DNA from 2 places in the Hoeflea algicola genome. Region 2 is predicted to be linked to the other one. Evidence: riboswitches for the same ligand, from Rfam matches in the RefSeq annotation. Region 2 holds a riboswitch; the other holds the start of a gene.
The links. A riboswitch is a leader RNA that binds a small molecule or an ion and turns the genes downstream of it on or off. The one in region 2 is predicted to bind S-adenosylmethionine.
Positions count from the first base shown of each region.

Region 1 (6,310 bases), 1.1 Mb from region 2:
CGGTGAGAACGCGGCCACTTTATGGGTGGCTGAATGAACTGTCAGCGGCCCGACGCCGCCGCCTTTATCAAGACTGTATCTTTTCTGTGAGCGCGGAGGTTCAATCGCGCATAAACACATGCTCGGTGTGCTGAACGCATTTTTCTCCGGGCCGCAGCACCGCGCCGGCAAAGCCCGGTTGGTTGGGGCTGTCGGGCCAGCTTTGTGTTTCAAGGCAGAAACCGGCATGCGGCTGATAGGGGCTGCCCGAAAGGCCGGGCACCGACGGGCTGATCTTGAAACCGGTATAAAACTGAACGCCGGCTTCCGTCGAACGTAGCTCCATGGCCACCCCCGAGCGCATCGACCGCGCCAGCGCGATGGTCTGCACCGGGCCGCGCGCGTCAGCCACGCAGAAATTATGGTCATATTCCACCTGCCCGGCAGCATTCTCGCGGCGGATCGGCCGCATCTCCCGAAAATCGAAATCGGTGCCCTCTACCGAGGCGATCTCGCCGGTTGGAATCTGGGTGGCATCGACCGGCAGGTAATGATCGGCGGCAATCATCATGTCGTGGTCGAGAATATCAGTAGATCCATCAAGATTGAAATAGCTGTGATGGGCGATGTTGGCGAGCGTCGGCCGGTCGGTCACGCTGGTATAGGTGATCGCCATGCAGCCACCGGGCCTGAGCTCATACCGCGCCTCGATCTTCATGGTGCCGGGATAGCCGCATTGGCCGTCGGGATCGACAATCGAGAACACCGCGAAATCCGGCCCATAGCTGTCAAGTGTCCACAATCGGGTGCCGGTGCCAGCGCTGCCGCCGTGCAAATGATTGATGCCACGCTCGTTGCACTCAAGCTGATAGGCGACGCCATCAAGCGAAAACCGCCCGCCGGCGATACGGTTGGCGTGCCGCCCCGGCGTCTGCCCGAAATAGGGCGAATGCGCCGGGTAACTGGCAAAATCCGGAAATCCCAGCGTCAGTGGCGCAGCATGACCCTCAAACCTGAGGTCCTGCAGTGTCGCCCCCCAGGTCATGATTTTCGCAGTCAAACCACCGCCTTCAAGCGTCACTCGATGCACGGTTTCGCCATTCTGCATTTGTCCAAAGGCTTCTACCGCCATGGTGCGTCTCCCATCAGCTGGATCGGAATTCTTGAGAAATAGGGCATGGTCCGAAACGCTCCGGCGCGCAAGCACCACCCCGTAGGAGGCGCGGTCATCATCAACGTGTCAGCTGTCTTGTCGCCGTCTCCAGGCCCGACAGCGTCATCGGAAACATCCGGTCGGAGAACAACTGCCTGATCAGCGCTGTGGAATGGGTGTAGCCCCAATGTGCTTCCGGGACCGGATTGAGCCAGGCGACCTTGTGGAAATGATCAAGGACCCGCGTCAGCCAGACCTGTCCCGGTTCCTCGTTCCAATGCTCGACGGAGCCGCCTGCGGTGACAATCTCGTAAGGGCTCATCGCCGCATCACCGACAAAGATCACACGGTAATCGGATCCGTAGGTGCGCAGCAGTTCCTCGGTTGACAGCAGTTCCTGCCGACGCCGCTGGTTGTCACGCCAGACACCCTCATAGAGGCAATTGTGAAAGTAGAAATACTGCATGTGCCGGAATTCCGACTTGGCGGCGGAAAACAGCTCCTCCACCACCTTGATGTGGTCGTCCATCGAACCGCCAACATCGAAAAACATCAAAAGCTTGATCGCGTTGCGCCGTTCGGGCCGGGTCTTGACATCAAGCCAGCCATGCTCGGCTGTCGCCTGGATCGTGCCGGGCAGGTCGAATTCGTCGGCCGCCCCTTCGCGCACCCAGCGTCTCAATCGTCTCAGCGCCACCTTGATGTTGCGCGTTCCCAGCTCCACCGTGTCGTCGAGATTTCGGAACTCGCGCTTGTCCCAGACCTTGACCGCACGTCGATGCCGGCTTTCGTCCTGGCCGATACGCACACCCTCGGGATTATAGCCATAGGCGCCGAACGGCGAGGTGCCGGCGGTGCCGATCCATTTCGAACCGCCCTGATGCCGCTTCTGCTGCTCTTCAAGTCTCTGCTTGAGGGTTTCCATCAGCTTGTCGAAACCGCCAAGCGAGTCGATCAGCTTCTTTTCATCATCGCTCAGATGCTTTTCCGCCATCCGCCGCAGCCATTCCTCCGGCAGATTGCGGGCATCAATCCCGGCCTCGCCTGAAACCGCTTCCACACCACGGAAATAATGCGAGAACACCTGGTCGAAACGATCAATGTGACGCTCGTCCTTCACCAGGCTGGCGCGCGCCAGATAGTAGAACTCCTCGACGTCGAAACGCGCCAGCCCGGTCTCCAGTGCCTCAACCAGCGTGAGGTACTCGCGCAACGAAACCGGGATCTTGGCGGCTTTGAGTTCTAGAAAAAATGGCAGAAACATGGGCGCGACATTAACCGCATCGAGTGCTGAATGCCAACCGCTTCAGAGCTTTTAGACGCACAAATCAGCTACCACCCAATTCCGGATTCGGGTGATAGCCGGGGCCGATAACGAGCGGCTTGTCGGGCACCACCGTGTCGTCGAGCTGGCTGACAAAATCCTTCTCGCCCGCCCACAACAACTTGGTTCGGGTGCGGTTATAGAGCCCGATCGAGACATGATAGGGCTTGCCTGCCATGACACCACGAATGCTCGGCGAACGAACCCCGTAGCGGACGCTGCGCGCATGCAACCGCGTTTCGACACTCATCGGCGGTCCGCCGTCGGGATCCTCGAATTCGGCGATCAGCCAGGATCCGATCGGCAGCGGCTTCATCACGTAGGCGGTGAAGCCGTAAAACACATCGGCAACCCTATAATTGTAGACAAACCCGCCGCCGGCGATCTTGAGGTAAGGTTTTTCCGCCGGATCGTCGCGCGTGGCCCAGCCATAAGCAAACAGCACACCGGCGATGGCGATCAAGCCGATGACGACTTTTTCAAACGTCCTGTCTTCGCGCACGGCCATGTCCGTCGCTCCCGACGCAATCCACCGTAAAAGCACCCCATCAACGGGTCATCATTGAAGAAACACCTTGCCCGCAGTTTCTCATATCTGCAGGCATCAGGCCAGACGGGGGAAAGAACTCGAAAACGGCCATGGCCGGCTTCCCCTGATGCAGCCATGACGGCTCATCGTTACCGGCTGTATTTGACAAACGGGGTCAGCGTGGCGATGCGGTCATAGAGCTTGCGCGCCTGCGCGTTGAATTCCTGGGTCATCCAGTAGACATTGGGGCACCCGTCCGCATCTGCCTGGGCATAGACAGCCTCGATCAGCGCACGTCCGACACCCGTACCGCGCACGTCCGGCGCAGCAAACAGATCCTGCAGGTAACAAACCTGTTCGATACGCCAGCAATGACGGTGATAGAAATAATGCACCAGACCTACCTGCTTTCCATCGAGCAGCGCCAACAATCCGCGGGGTTCGTAAAACGAAGCGTCCCCCGCCGCATGATCCGAAACAAGCCGTGAGAATGTGGTCTGGTAGACCTCGTCGGGCACGCTTGATTCGTAAAACTCGAGATAAGCCTTCCACAGGGCGCGCCATGCCACGGCATCGTCAGCGGCAATCGGTCGAATTTCCAGCTTCGCTGCCATCAATTCACTCCCCCGCCTGCGCCAACGAACGATCTTCACCGATGTCTTCAATATTGAAAGGCGTGGTCTGGTAAACCTGATTGATCCAGTTGCCAAACAGCAGGAACGCATGGCTGCGCCAGCGGTTCTGCGGCTTTTTTCCAGGATCATTATCCGGAAAATAGTTGTGCGGCAACGCCACCGGCGTTCCCGCCTTGGTGTCGCGGAAATATTCTTCCGCCAGCGTGCCGGAATCATACTCGATGTGATTGAAGATATAGAGCCGATTGGCGAACGCCTCGTGCAACAGGCAAAGTCCGGTCTGGTCGCTTTCCATCAGCACTTCGAAGTCCGGCGTCAAATCCTCGCGCCGCACCTCGGTCCAGCGCGACACGGACACCTGGAAATCATCGGAAAATCCCATCAGATAGGGCGAGGCCGGGTTGAGATTGCGGTGCCGATAGATGCCGAATGCTTTTTGCTCAAGCGCCCGCTTGGGCACCCGGTGGAAATGCCAGGCAGCAGCCATCGCCCCCCAGCAGACGAAGAAACTTGAATGCACATGGGTCGTCGTCCAGTCGAGGATTTCCTTGAGTTCTTCCCAATAGGTCACATCGTCGAACGGCAATGTCTCGATCGGCGCACCGGTGATGATGAAGCCATCAAACTTGCGGTGCTTCACTTCCTCCCAAGTATGGTAGAAATTGATCAGATGATCTTCCGAGGTGTTCTTTGCGGCATGCGAGCCAATTCGCACCAGGGTCAGTTCGACCTGCAGCGGCGAGGCCCCGACCAGCCGGGCGATCTGCGTTTCGGTGGCGATCTTGTTGGGCATCAGGTTCAGCAGCCCGATATGCAGCGGGCGAATATCCTGCCTGACGGCAATCGATTCATCCAGAATTTGCACGCCTTCCTTGACCAGCACCTTGCGGGCGGGAAGACCATCGGGAATACGGATCGGCATGACGCACTGACCTCCAACAAAAAACCGGCCTGCGGGAATACGCTGCCGGTCCGGAGGGAGGTGGTCCCGTCGGCCATTTAGCGAGTTGTTTTACGTGGCTGCAAGCCGGCCGGCCAAATCACCACGACGTAAAAATTAGCGGCTTGCCCGGGGCGGGTCAAGAAAAAGCGGCAGCCGACGATCCGCCACTGCCTGTCACCCGGCCATGCGCACCAGATTACGGCCGTCATTCTTGGCCTGGTACACAGCGGCATCGGCATTGGCCATCGCCGCGCGCAGATCGTCTGCCGGCGCCAGTTCACACCAACCAAAACTAGCCGTCAGCGTCAACTGGCCAGTCTCTACACCCAGTTGCATCTGCTCGATCGCCACTCGCAACCGCGTGGCGACCAACTGAGTCATTTCGGCGGTTGCCCCCGTCAGCAAGACGCAAAACTCCTCGCCGCCGAGCCGCGTGCAGATCGCTGTATCAGGAGCCTCCTCGACCAACAGCTTGGCGAAAGCCATGAGCGTCCGGTCACCCACTTCGTGCCCGTAATTATCATTGATGCGCTTGAAGTGATCGATATCGCAGACAATCAGGCCGGTTGGCAGTGGCTCTGAAACCGATCGGAGCGTTTGCGCCGCTGTTTCAAAAGCCCGCCGGTTGAGAAGCCCGGTCAGCGGGTCGGTGCCTGCCAGCCGCGTCAGTCGCTCGACTTCGATTACGCCGAACCGGACAAACAACCCGATCCCGAGCGCGATACCGAACAGCGCATTGGCGGTTCGCATGGTAATGGCAAAATGCGAGGCTCCAAACGTTGCCATATTCAACTTTTCCGCCCCGGGCATAAGCAATTGGCCGACGAGCAGACTGATAACAGCCGCCTGGCACAGAAAGATCACGGCGATGACCCTGTCGATGTGGTGGGCCGCACTGCGCCAGGCAATAACCCCGCACATGATGTCAACAACCACCATGAACCCGTAAACCCCCGCAATCCTTAGCCCCAACACAGCCGGATCGGATTTGGATGCCGCAAAAAAGCCGACGGCGACCACGCATGGCAGCAGGAATAACAGCAACGGAAACGGGCGCTTGTGCAGCCGCGACATCCCCTTCAGCAACAAGACATAGCTGCCAAATGCCGTCAGCATCGTCACCAGCACGCTGGCCCGCCTCAAGTCTCCATCAATCAGCAGGATCTGCGTATATCCCACGGTGGCGCAAAAAAACGCCCCGGAGAAGTGCAAGGCAGCTGTGCGTTTGCGGTCATGCAGGAACAACAACAGAAATGCCGCTGCCATGGAAATAAATATTCCAGGTCCAAGCCATTGATATGACACGTCGGCATATGGCAACAGGCTGACCTTTCGCTATTTCGCTTCCCGAACAGGATGGCAGCAAAAAGTCGCTATTTGATTACCTGCACCAAGAAAATTGGCCGGAAGCCTAATTTCCTCGCTGGCGCGCCAGAAATGCCAACCGCTCGAACAGGTGCACATCCTGCTCGTTCTTGAGTAGCGCGCCGTGCAGTTTCGGCAGTGCATTTCTGGCGTCGCCTCGCAGCGTCTCGGGTGTCACGTCATCGGCGACCAGCAATCGGATCCAATCCAGCGCCTCGGATGTGGAGGGTTTCTTCTTCAGCCCGCCGGTTTCGCGGATCGCATAAAACTGGGTCAACGCCTCGCGCACCAGCGTCTGCTTGATGCCGGGATAGTGCACATCGACGATGCGCTGCAGCGTTTCCATTTCCGGAAACCGGATATAATGGAAAAAGCAACGTCG
Region 1 covers NZ_JAOVZR010000001.1:2,817,167-2,823,476, forward strand. Annotated here, with positions in the region: gene OEG84_RS13835 (aldose epimerase family protein) at 101-1,111, opposite strand; gene OEG84_RS13840 (vWA domain-containing protein) at 1,212-2,396, opposite strand; gene OEG84_RS13845 (hypothetical protein) at 2,461-2,964, opposite strand; gene OEG84_RS13850 (GNAT family N-acetyltransferase) at 3,135-3,599, opposite strand; gene OEG84_RS13855 (homoserine O-succinyltransferase) at 3,604-4,542, opposite strand; SAM riboswitch at 4,600-4,677, opposite strand; gene OEG84_RS13860 (GGDEF domain-containing protein) at 4,738-5,829, opposite strand; gene OEG84_RS13865 (AAA family ATPase) at 5,975-6,310, opposite strand, start outside.
Region 1: another riboswitch for S-adenosylmethionine. It lies ahead of OEG84_RS13855 (homoserine O-succinyltransferase); the one in region 2 lies ahead of OEG84_RS19155 (O-succinylhomoserine sulfhydrylase).

Region 2 (6,310 bases):
ATCGAGGCGTCCTTGGTCGAGAAGCCGCCGGTGGCGACCGTTGTCATGGCGTGAATCACCGCGTCGTCCGCCGCCATGCCGACAGCCATATAGGCCACCGCGCTGAGCCCGGTCATGGCGATGAACACCAGGGTGATCGAGGTGGAAATCTGGGCGGCGCGGGGCAGGATCTTTTCCGCCGTGTCAAATGCCTCGGCCTTGAACAGCTGCATGCCGCCGATCTGCAGCATCGGCAGCACGGCAATCGCCATCACGATGATGCCGAGGCCGCCGAGCCATTGCAGCAGCCCGCGCCAGAACAACAGCCCCACTGGTGTCGAATCCAGCCCGGTAATCACCGTGGCGCCGGTGGTGGTCAGGCCTGACATCGATTCGAAAAAGGCGTCGGTGTAAGTGGGAACAATGCCCGACCAATGAAACGGCAGCGCGCCAAACGCCACCAGGGCAACCCACGATACCACTGTCATCAGCATGGCCTGACGCGTCGAAAGCCCTTTCGGTGCGCCGCGATTGGCGATGAAAAGGCCAAAACCGAACAGCATCGTCACCATCGCCGCGCTGACGAAGATCATCCAGTCGTCATTGTCCGCGGCCAGGTCGACAAGTGCGGGCAACAACATCGCCAGCCCGAGTGTGCCCACGAGCACCCCGGTTACCAGCATGACGGGCCGGAATTCGGAAAGAGCGGTCAATTCAGTGTTCTTGCCATGCCCGGCAGGTCCAGCGAGAACGCGGGAATCTCAACATCGAAAAATTCGCCTTCCGATGATTGCATCTGATAGCTGCCGACCATCACGCCGGACGGTGTGTCCAGCGGACAGCCGGAGGAGTATTCATAGGTATCGCCGGGTCCGAGAACCGGTTGCTCGCCGACGACGCCGGGGCCGCGCACTTCATCAATGAGGCCGTTCTCGTCTGTGATCTTCCAATGCCGGCTTCTGAGCTGGACGATCTGGTCGGAATGGTTGGTAATTACCACGCGGTAACCCCACACATAGCGCCCGTCCTCGGGGTCCGATTGGTCCTCGAGATAATACGGATCGACAGTCACTTCGATGTCACGTGTTAACGCGCGATACATGCAGCACTCCTTGGCTCACTCATTGTACAGTGTCGCGCTCTCGTCAACCATATCCGCGCCTGCGTGCCGCTGTACCCCCATGATTGGATTGGTGTTGACCTGATTGTGATGCCTGAACCAGGCGGTCGCGCGTGACGATCGGTGGTAGCCGCGCTATCACAGCCAGAGAAGATCAAAGGATGACCTCATGTTGGATGGAACCGCGCGAAAACTGATCCAGCCCGGGCTCGACGGCGCGGGACGCTGGCTTGCGGCGCGGGGCGTCAGAGCCGATCATGTGACCGTAACGGCGTGCCTGCTCGGGCTTGCCGCCGCTGGTCTGATTGCGTTGGGTCACATGTACTGGGCGCTGACGTTGATTCTTGTCAGCCGCATCGGCGACGGTCTCGACGGCTCGGTCGCCCGTGCATCGAAAAAGACCGATTTCGGGGGCTATCTCGATATCACCCTCGATTTCGTCTTTTACGGTGCCATTCCGCTGGGCTTCGTCATTCATGATCCGACAGCTAACGGTCTGGCCGGTGCGGCGCTGATCTTTGCTTTTTACGTCAATGGTGCGAGTTTCCTCGCCTATGCCATCGTCGCTGAGAAGCGGGGGCTGACGTCGACCGCGCGCGGTGTCAAATCGATCTATTTCACCACCGGTCTCGCCGAAGCCAGCGAGACCTTCTTCGTGTTCGGGCTGTTCTGCCTGTGGCCGGCCTGGTTCGCACCCATCGCATGGGTGTTTGCCGTCATCTGTCTGTACACGGCGCTCTCCCGCATCATGCAGGCGCGCGCCGTGTTTGGTGAGCCGATCTTAGAGGCCTGAAAGCGCCCGGTCGAAATCCTCAATCAGATCCTGGACATCCTCGATCCCCAGCGAAAGCCGGACCATGCCCGGGGCGATCCCCAGCTCGTCGCGGGCTTCGTCGGTCAGGTTTTTGTGGGTGGTTGTCGCCGGGTGTGTGATCAGGCTCTTGGCATCGCCGAGATTGTTGGAAATCCGCACCACTTCGAGCGCGTTCTGCATCGCGAACGCTGCGGATTTGCCGCCCTTTAGTTCGAACGCCACCAGCGTCGATCCGCCCGACATCTGCCGCGCGCAGATTTCAGCTTGCGGGTGATCGGCACGCCCCGGGTAGGTCACCTTCGCCACCGCCGGATGCTCGGCAAGGAAATCGGTCACCGCACCGGCATTGCTAGTTTGCTGGCGCACTCGTAGCGGCAGGGTTTCCAGACCCTTGAGAAGGGTCCATGCGTTGAAGGGTGACAGCGATGGCCCGGTGTGGCGGAAATAGTCGTGCAGATGCTCGTCGATCCACGCCTTGTCCGACAGCACCACGCCACCCAAGCAGCGGCCCTGGCCGTCAATGTGTTTGGTCGCCGAATAGGCAACGACATGAGCGCCCAGTTCCAACGGCTTCTGCATCAGTGGCGTGGCGAATACGTTGTCGACCACCAGCTTGGCGCCAAGCTGGTTGGCAAGCTTCGCCACGCCGGCGATATCAACCACTTCAAGCGTCGGGTTGGCAGGGCTTTCAAGAAAGAAAACCTTGGTGTTTGGGCGGATGGCAGCCTCGAAATTGGCGAGATCACGGCCATCGACCAGCGTCGATTCGATGCCATATCGGGGCAACAATGTATCGATCACCCAGCGGCAGGAGCCAAACAGTGCCCGCGCCGAAACCACATGATCGCCGGCGCTGAGCTGGCACAGAAGCGCGGCTGAAACCGCCGCCATGCCCGAGGCGGTGGCGCGGGCCTCTTCGGCGCCTTCCATCAAGCACATGCGTTTTTCGAAAATGTCGTTGGTCGGACTGGCGTAACGCGCATAGATGAAACCGGGATCTTCGCCCCTGAAGCGTGCTTCTGCCGCTTCCGCGCTGTCATAGACGAAACCTTGCGTCATGTAGATCGCTTCGGAGGTCTCGCCAAAATTGGATCGGGTAAACCCGCCGTGCACGAGTTGGGTTGCGGGGCGAAGGGTATGGTTGCTTGTCATGGTCTTGGTCCAACATACAAAAAAACCGGCTTGCGAAAGTCGCCAGCCGGTTTTGCAACCCGACCTTTTTAGCGACTTGTTTAACGTGGCTGCAAGCCGGTCGGCCAAATCACCACGGGATAACCGTGTTTAATATCTCGTTGCGCTTGCGTCAATCGTCGTGTCTTGCCATCAAGACCAAAGTTGAAACGGAGCGGTAACAAGTGAGTGCTGGCATTCTCTCTGACAGGGCTATCCGAACCCTGTTTGATCACGGTGCGCTGCAGGCTGGCCGGGCGCTTGATGCGGATCAGATCCAGCCCGCCAGTCTTGACCTGCGACTTGGCGCCACAGCCTACCGGGTGCGCGCCTCGTTCCTTCCAGGACCGCTCAGCAAGGTGACTGACAAGCTCGCCCGGCTCAGCATGCACGAGATCGACCTGTCGGCCGGTGCCGTGCTCGAAACCGGTTGCGTCTACATTGTCCCGTTGCTTGAAAGCCTGGCGTTGCCACAGGCGATTTCCGCCTCCGCCAACCCCAAGAGTTCGACCGGCCGGCTAGACATTTTTACCCGGGTCATGACCGATTTCGGCCAGGAATTCGACAAAATCGCTGCCGGCTATCATGGTCCCTTGTGGCTGGAGGTCAGCCCCCGCACATTCCCGATCGTGGTCCGCACCGGCTCGCGGCTGTCGCAGGTCCGTTTCCGCGAAGGCCATGCGTTGCTCGACGAGACTGCGCTGTCGCAACTCCACCAGGCCGAAACACTGGTGGATTCCGACGCCGCCAATGTCTCAGGCGGCGGCATTGCGTTGTCGATAGATCTCAAGGGACAGGGACCGGATGCGCTGGTTGGCTACCGCGGCAAACACCATACGGCGGTGATCGATGTTGATAAGCGAGCCGCCCATGACGTCTTCGATTTCTGGGAACCGATCCACAATCGCGGCTCCGCTGATCTGATCTTGGATCCGGACGAATTCTACATTCTGGTCAGCCGTGAATCGGTGCACGTGCCGCCGCTCTACGCCGCCGAAATGACCCCGTTCGACCCGCTGGTTGGCGAGTTCAGGGTTCATTACGCAGGATTTTTCGACCCCGGCTTTGGCCATAGCGAAGCCGGCGGCGCTGGCAGCCGTGCGGTGCTCGAAGTGCGCAGCCACGAGGTGCCGTTCATCCTCGAACACGGCCAGATCGTCGGCCGGCTGGTCTATGAGAAAATGCTCGAACGCCCCGAGGCGCTCTATGGAACGGGGCTGGGATCGAACTACCAGGCGCAAGGCCTGAAGCTTTCCAAGCATTTCCGCGGCTAGCTTCACGGGCGCCAATGCTCGACGCATCGATTCCGGTGAGGCGCATTAGCCCTTGTTTTGACATGTCGTTACAGCAAAATCGCTGCACATTTTTGCACGGCGTGGTTTAGGCGTTCCCGACATTCTCATCAGGACGGCTGGGTTGCGCGTGTCTGCGCCGCACGCAATTCGGCCAGATCCCTGCGGATTGCCTTGAGTTCTTCCAGCATTGCGCTCTGGTCAGACACCATGGCTTCGCGGTCTGCCGTGACCTCGGCTTCATGTTCTTCCTGCATCGCAGAGACGATGATGCCGATGAACAGGTTAAGCACAGTAAACGTGGTGCAGGCGATGAACGGAATGAAGAACGCCCACGCCATCGGATGGACTTCCATCACAGGGCGGACGATGCCCATCGACCAGCTTTCCAGCGTCATGACCTGAAACAACGAGTAGGCTGAAGCCGGGATGGAGCCAAACCAGACGGGAAAGCTGTCACCATAGAGTTTAGTCGCCATTACCGAGAAAACATAAAAAACCAGGGTCAAAAGCAGCATGATCGAACCCATGCCGGGCAGGGCGCTGACCAGGCCTCCGACAACCCGCTTCAGCGATGGAACCATGCTTATGATCCGGAGCACTCTGAGAATGCGAAGCGCCCGGAGCACCGATAGCGCGCCCGTGGCCGGGACAAGCGCCACTCCCACCACGACCAGGTCAAATATCCGCCAGGGGTCACGGAAGAAATCAAGCCGCCACGCGACAAGCCGCGCCGTCACTTCCAGAACAAACACACCGAGTATGGCGCGGTCGAGCAGGCTCAGGAAACCACCGAACCGCTCCACTGCTGCAGGTACGGTTTCCAGTCCAAGAGTAATCGCATTGATGATGATCAGCACAGTGATCACACCTTCGAAGCGTCGCGACGTTAGAAAGGCTTTAAGCTGGTCCATGGATCAATCTAGGTTAAGGCAGAGTAGCCCCCCATATGAGATCGGACCTGCGTCCAGTCAACCCGGTCCAGGCCATCCAGGCGACTTGACACCGCCGCAGTTCAGCGCCATGAACGACCGGCTTTCGCGGGTGTAGCTCAATGGTAGAGCAGAAGCTTCCCAAGCTTACGACGAGGGTTCGATTCCCTTCACCCGCTCCATTAGAATTAAAATCCCTAAATGGCTTAATTTAGAGAATAGTATTCTACCAAATCAAATAGCCAGCGGAATTTATTCTAAGATTTTCCCGATTTTTAGCATATCCCACCCCCTATGAATCTCATTCGACGGTACTCGTGACGGTATCGTAGAGCGTACCGTCCCCGATACCGTCAGACCTGATTTTAGCAGCGCCCAACTCATTGATTTTGTTGGGCGCTGCTTCGCTGTGCCTGCTAGTTCGATTCCTGAAGACGACGAGGGTTAGGTTCTAAACACGGGAATCGAACTGCACCTATGCTGTTTATTGATGAGTAGAAGTATTCAAAAAATAAAACGAATTATTGAACTACCATTCTGCTTGGCGATACAAGTATTCAACATAATGTTGAATTGAATATAATAAATAAGGAGCGGAAGCGATGGGGAAAGTCTGGGATTTGATATATGTGTCTGACGGGGACAAGCGAACCATGTCGCTGGCCATCCTCGACGGGGAAAATGCCGAAATGGTCGGGCCGTTTGATGCCAAAAGCGCGGGGCCGCTTATTGTGCAGGCGCTAATCGACAATAACCTTGAGGCTCCCAAAAACGCCGAAATATCTTACATCGGTGCGCATTTTAGGAACATGAGCAAGGGGCAGAATAGGTCTGGTCAGGATTACCCATTCAAAGTCCCGACGGCCCTGACCAATGAAATACGGACCAACGGAGATGGGTGATATGGAACCCGTAGCATACGAACAATGCGATACATGCTACGGGTCTGGGGATTGCCAAGATTGCATGGGAGATGGCGATGACGACTGCCCGACTTGCGAAG
Region 2 covers NZ_JAOVZR010000001.1:3,941,805-3,948,114, forward strand. Annotated here, with positions in the region: gene OEG84_RS19140 (TrkH family potassium uptake protein) at 1-662, opposite strand, end outside; gene apaG (Co2+/Mg2+ efflux protein ApaG) at 689-1,081, opposite strand; gene OEG84_RS19150 (CDP-alcohol phosphatidyltransferase family protein) at 1,269-1,892, shown strand; gene OEG84_RS19155 (O-succinylhomoserine sulfhydrylase) at 1,881-3,065, opposite strand; SAM riboswitch at 3,113-3,191, opposite strand; gene OEG84_RS19160 (2'-deoxycytidine 5'-triphosphate deaminase) at 3,269-4,357, shown strand; gene OEG84_RS19165 (ion transporter) at 4,486-5,289, opposite strand; tRNA gene OEG84_RS19170 (tRNA-Gly) at 5,416-5,489, shown strand; gene OEG84_RS19175 (hypothetical protein) at 5,910-6,209, shown strand.